One region of the Mesorhizobium sp. B1-1-1 genome, then DNA from elsewhere that is predicted to be linked to it. Evidence: predicted binding sites of a transcription regulator. Region 1 holds the regulator's gene; the other holds the start of a gene.
The links. The regulator LexA, encoded in region 1, represses DNA repair genes until DNA is damaged. The targets are predictions, from matches to a motif close to TGTTCNNNNTGTGTTCNG.
Positions count from the first base shown of each region.

Region 2: the regulator LexA is predicted to act here: its motif matches at 1,341-1,358, upstream of FJ986_RS16275 (2'-5' RNA ligase family protein).

Region 1 is NZ_VFWW01000006.1:200,169-204,054, forward strand. Features, by position in the region: gene FJ986_RS14080 (ComEC/Rec2 family competence protein) at 1-1,412, shown strand, start outside; gene lexA (transcriptional repressor LexA) at 1,406-2,149, opposite strand; gene FJ986_RS14090 (TetR/AcrR family transcriptional regulator C-terminal domain-containing protein) at 2,618-3,295, shown strand; gene kynU (kynureninase) at 3,292-3,886, shown strand, end outside.
Region 2 is NZ_VFWW01000007.1:188,830-192,715, reverse strand. Features, by position in the region: gene FJ986_RS16280 (fumarylacetoacetate hydrolase family protein) at 1-1,122, opposite strand, end outside; gene FJ986_RS16275 (2'-5' RNA ligase family protein) at 1,397-2,029, shown strand; gene FJ986_RS16270 (nuclear transport factor 2 family protein) at 2,161-2,514, shown strand; gene FJ986_RS16265 (ArsC family reductase) at 2,732-3,085, shown strand; gene FJ986_RS16260 (DUF488 domain-containing protein) at 3,272-3,625, opposite strand; gene FJ986_RS16255 (aminopeptidase) at 3,649-3,886, opposite strand, start outside.

The sequences.
Region 1 (3,886 bases):
CGCTGGTCGCCGGCACGGTCATGGGTCTGCTGCGTGGCGGCTTCGCGCTGTTCCCGAATTTTTCCTCCCGCCGGCCGGTCAAGAAATACGCGGCCGCGGCGGCACTTTTCTCGATCGCCGCCTACCTCGTCATTTCGGGCGTCGTTGTCGCCGCCGAACGCAGCTTCATCATGCTGGCGGTGATGCTGATCGCCGTTCTGTTCGATCGGGCGGCACTCACCATGCGCAATCTGGCTATTTCGGCGATCGCCGTCATCGTGGTGTCGCCGCACGAGGTGGTAGGGCCGAGCTTCCAGATGTCGTTCGCCGCCACCGCGGCCCTGGTCGGCGCCTATGCCGGCTGGTCGGATCGCAAAGCCGACAAAGCGCGGACCCCGCCGCCGCAACGGACCTTGCCTGGCCTGCTGACGCGAAAATTGCTGCTGGCGACAGGTGGGCTGGCGATGACCTCGATTATCGCGGGAAGCGCCACGGCGCTTTTCGCCATCTGGCATTTCCAGCGCGTGTCGCCGCTCAGCCTGTTCGCCAATCTTGCCGTCATGCCGATCGTTTCTGTCGTGATGTTCCTTGCGGTTGCCAGCGCGCTGCTGATGCCGTTCGGGTTCGATGGACCATCCCTTTATCTGATGGGCAAGGGACTGGCCGCGATGATCGCCATATCAGGATGGATCTCGCAACGCTCGCCGGTCGACGCGGTCGGGTTGATTTCGCAGCAATCCGTCCTTCTGGTGGCGATCGCCCTGGTCATCGCGACGATGGCCACGACATGGCTGCGGCTGGCGGCACTTCCCTTCGCGCTCGCCGGCCTGTTGACCGTCTCGGACACGCGCACGCCGGACGTGCTGATTTCGGAGGATGCCCGCCTGGTGGCGTTGCCGATCGGCGGCGGCGAGCTCGCGATCAACCGGGCGCGCCCGAACGAATTCACCGTCGATAATTGGAAACGCGCGCTGAAGTCCGAAACCATCGTTGCGCCGGAACTGTTCGACAGCGGAGACCGACAGTTCGACATCTTCGATCCCGCGCAACTTCCGGCGGGAGCGCCTTTCTATTGCTTCACGGGCCTGTGCATGGCCCGGCATACCTCGGGGGCGATCATCGCGCAGGTGGAGGATCGCAAGGACGCCTGGAGGGCCTGCTCCTATGCGGATCTGATCGTCATCAACGACCCCGCGGGCTACGACCCCTGCCACAATCCGCTGGTTCTCGTCATCACCAAGCGGCAGCTCGCTCGTAAGGGAAGTGCCGCCGTCTTCTTCGACCGGCAATCGGCGACGGCACCGGCACGGGTCAGCTTTGCCGTCGACAGGCCATATCGGCCTTGGCACGAACAGCGAAAATTCTCACGCGAGGCAAGGGGACTGCCGCCTTACCGTAAACCCGAAAAGCCCACCGCCGACCCCGCTCAGTAGCGCCTGATCAGGCCGACCAGCTTGCCCTGCACCTTGACCCTGTCCGGTCCGAAAATACGTGTTTCATAGGCCGGATTGGCAGCCTCGAGCGCAATCGAAGCACCCTTTCGGCGGAAGCGCTTAAGCGTTGCTTCCTCCTCGTCCACCAGGGCCACGATGATCTCGCCGGGACTTGCGGTGTCGGCATTGCGGATGATGACCGTGTCGCCGTCGAAAATGCCGGCCTCGATCATCGAATCGCCCTTGACCTCCAGCGCATAGTGTTCGCCGCCCATGATCATGTCAGGCGGCACTGAAATGGAATGCGTCTGATGCTGGATGGCGTCGATCGGCACACCCGCTGCGATGCGACCCATGACCGGGATCGACACCGCTGAAACCGCATCGTCGTCATTGCCGACAGCGGGCAGACGCGAAGACGTCGCCGGCTTGATCTGCCGGCTAGGGCTGCTGCCCTGTCCGAGGCTGCCCTGGATGACGCTCGGGGAGAACTTCTTTGCCGCGTTAAGACCCGGCGCGATCGAGTCCGGCAGGCGCAGCACCTCCAGCGCGCGCGCCCGGTTGGGCAGGCGGCGAATGAAGCCGCGCTCCTCCAACGCCGTGATCAGCCGATGAATTCCCGACTTGGAGGCGAGGTCCAGCGCTTCCTTCATCTCGTCGAAGGACGGCGGAATGCCGCTTTCCTTCAGCCGTTCATGGATGAACATCAAGAGTTCATGTTGCTTGCGCGTGAGCATGGCGGCCCCCAAAGGCATTGCACGAAGGGTCTGGAACCAGAATCAGAAAACAAACCCAGAACAAACACTATCTGTTCCAGTTGTGTTCCGCAACCATTTAAAGTTTAATGAATTTGTTAAGGCGACGGAAACGAAATGCCCTCCCGCAGCCAGCATCCTGCCAGCGCGGTCCGTCGTCAATGCGCTCCCGGGCCCTTTGAAACTATTTTGGTTAATGGCCTGTGGCCCGACCGGTCTCCACTCTTGGCACAAGCCTGCAAGCTGGGTGACCGGCAAGGTGCGGGGTGCGTTTGGGCGGATTAGAAACCCCTGCGGCTCGTGAACGAAACGAAACCAAAATGCCAACTTCCTGCCGGAAAACGACGAGGCACCACCACTGGTCGCGATGGGCTGCGTTCGCTCGCTCCTTGCTTCCCGTTCGCTTGACGAAACCGTATAATAATGTACGGTTTTCGAAGAGGAACACCAATGACCACGCCGAAGCAGGCCGCGCGACGCGAACGGATAGAGGAGGCCGCCTATGCGGTGCTCCGGGAAACCGGCTACAAGAGCGCCTCCCTGCTTGCTATCGCCAAGCGGGCATCGGCCTCGAACGAAACCCTCTACAACTGGTACGGCAACAAGCAGACCCTGTTTCGATCCTTGATCGAAGCCAATGCGGGAGAGGCAAGGAAGCTGCTGGAGGACGCCCTTCACCAGGCGCGCGATCCGCTCAAAACCCTGAACTTGCTCGGGCCAGTCCTGCTGACCCTCGTGACGGGCGACAAGGCGGTGGCGCTCAATCGCGCCGCGGCCGGCGACGTCAACGATACAGGCACGCTTGGCCAATCGATCGCGCAATTCGGCCGCAATACCATAATGCCGCTTGTTGGCGACCTGCTTCGAACCGCAAGTCGGGCCGGCCTGATCGCCTGTGACGATCCTGCCGAAGCCGCCGACATCTACATCAGTCTTTTGATCGGCGATCTCCAGGTTCGCCGGATCGTTGGGGTGCTCGAGGAACTGCCTCGGGCGGAAATCGAGCAAAGATCGAACCGGGCGTTCACCCTGTTCTTGCGCCTCTATGCGGCCAGCCCTTGCCCGGGCGGCAAAACAGCCGGCCCGTTTCCAGGGCGCTCTTCTCACCGAGGAACATCGCGACCATGAGCAAAATTCCCGATCTCGCAGCGATCGAGGCAATGGACACCGCGGATCCGCTGCGTGCCATGCGTGACCGCTTCACCTTGCCCCAGGGGGTGATCTATCTCGACGGCAATTCGCTGGGCGCCGCTTCGCCCGCCGTGTTCGGCGAGCTGCAGAAGGCCGCCACGCAGGAGTGGGCGCAGGATCTCATCCGCGCCTGGAACACCGCCGGCTGGTTCGACATGCCGGTCGAACTCGGCGACCAACTCGGGCGCCTGATCGGGGCCGCCGCCGGCCAGACGGTGGTCTGCGATACCACCTCGATCAACATCTACAAGGTGCTGCATGCGGCACTCGGGATGCGGCCGGACAGGTCAGTCATCGTCGCCGAGGGGGACAGCTTTCCGACCGATCTCTATATGGCCGAAGGCGTTGCCTCGACGCGGCCGGGCACGGTGCTGCGGCTCGAGGGTGTCGATGCGCCGACCATAGAAGAACTGATCGACGAGCGGGTCGCGGTCATCCTGGTCAACCACGTCAACTACAAATCCGGGCAGTTGCGCGACATGGCCGCGCTGACGCGGACGGCACATGATGCCGGCGCGCTGATCGTCT
Region 2 (3,886 bases), on a different contig from region 1:
ATGGCTGGCGCCGTAGGTCCAGTGCGGGCAGTCCGGCGACAGTCGCACCCGGTTGACCAGCGCGCCGAATTTCTCCGACGAGATGGTGACGATGTCGCCGACCTTATGGGTGAAACCCTTGCCCTTCTCGCCGCGGTCCTTCGAAGGCACGAACATGGTGCCGAGATAGAGCGCCAGGCCGTCCGGGTACTGGTGATGCGGGCCCATGGCAGCCGCTACGAGCTCTTCGGGAGAGCGGCTGATCTCGGCCATCGAGCTCGCGCCCTCCAGCGAGAACCCGTCCTCACCTTCCACTTTCAGCCGGACCACGGCCCGCTTTACGTCGTCGATGGAGAACGTGCCGTCGAACAGGCGGATGAAGGGGCCGAGCGAGGCGGAGGCGTTGTTGTCCTTGGCCTTGCCGAGCAGCAGCGCGGAGCGCCCTTCGACATCGCGCAGATTTACGTCGTTGCCGATGGTGGCGCCGACGATCCTGCCGCTTGAGGCGGCGATCATGGCGATCTCCGGCTCCGGATTGTTCCAGGTCGAGACGGGATGCAGGCCGACATCGGCGCCGAAGCCGACCGAGGCCATCGGCTGGCATTTGGTGAAGATCTCGGCGTCGGGGCCGATGCCCACTTCCAGATATTGCGACCAGGCGCCGCGTGCGATGAGCTTGGCCTTGATCTCCATCGCTTCCGGCGAACCGGGCTTGAGCTTGGACAGATCGTGGCCGATCAGCCCGGCAATGTCGGCGCGGATGGCGTCGGCCTTTTCCGCCGAACCGCGCGCCTGTTCCTCGATGACGCGTTCCAAAAGGCTGACGACGAAGGTGACGCCCGAGGCCTTGATCGCCTGCAGGTCGACGGGGGAGATGAGATAGGGCCTTGCCGGATCACGCGTGGCTTCGAAACTGTTGGCCGCGATGCCGTCGAGCGAGCCGATCGGCTTGCCCTTGGCCGAGCGCACATAACCGGCCGGATCGGCCATCTCGCAGATATCGCGCACGGTCGGCGCCGTGCTCGACGTGATGTCGAAGACGGTGCCATCACGCACCGTGACCACCAGGGGATGCGAGGCGTCGCTGCTTCTGGCGCGCCCGACAAAAAGGCCTTCGGCGGGCAGATGCATCGGGTTTGTCATGCGTACGGTCCTCTGATCATTAAAAATGCGGCTCGCTGGTTCGGCGCGGCACTTTCACCGGATTCCTGTCAAAGGTCTATCCCGTTTGTGGTGAGCCAGGCGCCATATCTGCCGGCGTCGTCGGCGATTGGCGTACCGCAAGGAAGCACTCCTTCAGGGGTTGGATGCATGCGGCGGTGCGGGAGCCCCAACGCCTGCGTCATTTTTCGGCTTGCGGTTGTTCTCGTTTTGTTCTAATATGCCCAACCTGAGTCAATTGGCGGACGAGATCAGTATGAGTGGGCAACCCGCATTCGGAACCGCGAAGAACGGCCAGGCCTTTTTCCGATGGGAACAGGCCGGGAAGCATTTCCACCGGCTGTTCTTTGCCATCCTCGTCGGCAGCGCGATTGCTGGTCGTCTCGCGCGAAAGGCCATTGCCTTGAACCGTGAGTTCGGATTGCAAGGCTGGCTGGTTCCGGAAAATCACATCCACATCTCGCTTGTCGGGCTCGGCGACCATGAGGAGTACCCGCAGGAGCTGGCAGAGGCCGCCTGTCATATCGGATCGATGATCGTTGCGAAGCCCTTCGAGGTCTCGTTCGATCGCCTGTCGGCTTTTGGCGGTGGTGCACTGGTCCTGCGCGGCAGCGATGGCAATCCGCCGCTGCAGAAGTTCTGGCGTGACCTCACGGCGGTGATCTCGGACAGCCCGCTAAAACCCTTTCTCACCAGGTCCATCGAACCGCATGTTACATTGCTTCGTGATGAAGTGGGCGTTCCCAGCATTCGCGAGCGGTCGATCGATCCGATCGGCTGGACTGTCCGGGATTTTGTGCTGATCCACAGTCTCATTGGGAAGGGCGCCTACAAGCAACCCGGACGTTGGCGGCTGACCGGCCAGGACGATGCACTGCCCGCCATGTGAGAGCCTGGAATCGTCCTCGCATAGTCCGCGCGGTCCATCATCCTGACATGGCATGTCAGCTACCAGACGGCACGACGATGGCAGGCCGCCAACCTTTCCCTATTTGCAATGCGTCTGAACAGGAGGAACACATGACCAACACGGAAATTGCCAAGGATTTCACGGAGCTTCTCAAGCGCGGTGACTACGAAAGTGCTGCCGAGAAATACAACGCCGACGACATCGTCAGCTATGAGGCCATGGAGGGGCCGATGGCCGTCTGCCGCGGCAAGGACGCCGTCAAGCAGAAAGGCCAGTGGTGGCAGGAAAACAACGAAGTCCATGGCGGCTCGGTCGAGGGCCCTTATGTCAACGGCGACCAGTTCGCCGTGCGCTTTACATTTGACATAACGCCCAAGGCCACGGGCCAGCGTGTCACCATGGACGAGGTTGGCCTGTACACGGTCAAGAACGGCAAGATTGCCGAAGAGCGCTTCTATTATTGAGACGGGTTTTCGGCTGTCGGCACATTTCGCCGCATCCTGAGCGGCCAGGATCATGTCCTGGCCGCTATCCGACCTGATGCACATCGTCGTCACGGATCGGCGACCGCGCGCCCGCCATTGAAGAAACTTACTCTTCGATGGTTCTGCCGGGCCGCTGGCAAAGCGCGCCGGGGCTGCTTAATCTGCGGCCAGATTCGAAGTCCGGAAGGCACCTGTTTTGACGATCACCATGTACGGCATCACCACCTGCGACACGATCAGGAAGGCCCGCGTCTGGCTGGATGGCCACGACGTGCCTTACCGGTTCCACGACTATCGGGCCGAAGGCATCGAGGCGGGCAGGCTGGATGGCTGGGTCCGCAAGGTCGGCTGGGAAAAGCTGCTCAATAAGGGCAGCACCACGTTCCGCGAGTTGCCGGACAAGGATAAGCAGGGCCTGGATGAAAGGAAGGCCCAGGCACTGATGCTGGCCAAGCCGACGATGATCAAACGGCCTGTGCTCGAGGTTGGCGACCGCATCCTGGTCGGGTTCAAGCCGGATGTTTATGAGGCGGCGGTGGTCGGGAAGTAGGGCGCGGTACACTCTCAATTCGTCATCCTAGGGCGGAGCAAGGAGCGAAGCGACGCGGCGCAGACCCTAGGATCCATGCCGTTACTTTTGGGCGTCGCAGCCGTGCTGATTCTGCTCCGTTGCATTTCCGGACGGACGTCACGGCATGGATCCTCGGGTCAAGCCCGAGGATGACTAAGGGACAGGTCACTGTCCTCTCAGATACCCCGCCAGTGCCACGGCATTGTTGTGCGCCTCGTCATGGGCGCCGTAGAGCAGCGTCACCTTGCCGTCGCGGAGCAGGGCGCGCAGTTGCGCCACGGCCTCGCCATTGCCTTCCAGTTCGGCACGATACCGCTTCTGGAACTCGGCCCATCGTTCGGGCTCGTGCCCGAACCACTTGCGCAAGTCGGTGCTCGGCGCGATGTCCTTCAGCCATAGCGCCAGCGCGGCATGCTCCTTGCTGACGCCACGTGGCCAGACTCGATCGACCAGGACCCGCTGCCCGTCATCGAACGAGGGTGGTTCATACACCCGCTTGACCGCGATCTCGAAGGCCATCCGCTCTCCTTCGTGCGCTCCCGTCAGGCCCACTCGCCCTTGCGCATGACCGGCACGCGACTGCCGTCCCTGCCGACGCCGTCGATGTCGATCTTGTCCGAGCCGATCATCCAGTCGATGTGGATGAAGCTCTTGTTGCCGCCGCGCTCCGCGATCTCGGCCTGGCTGAGCGAGGCGCCGTCGACGAAGCACTTCGAATAGCACTGGCCGAGCGCGATGTGGCAGGCGGCGTTTTCGTCGAACAGCGTGTTGAAGAACAAC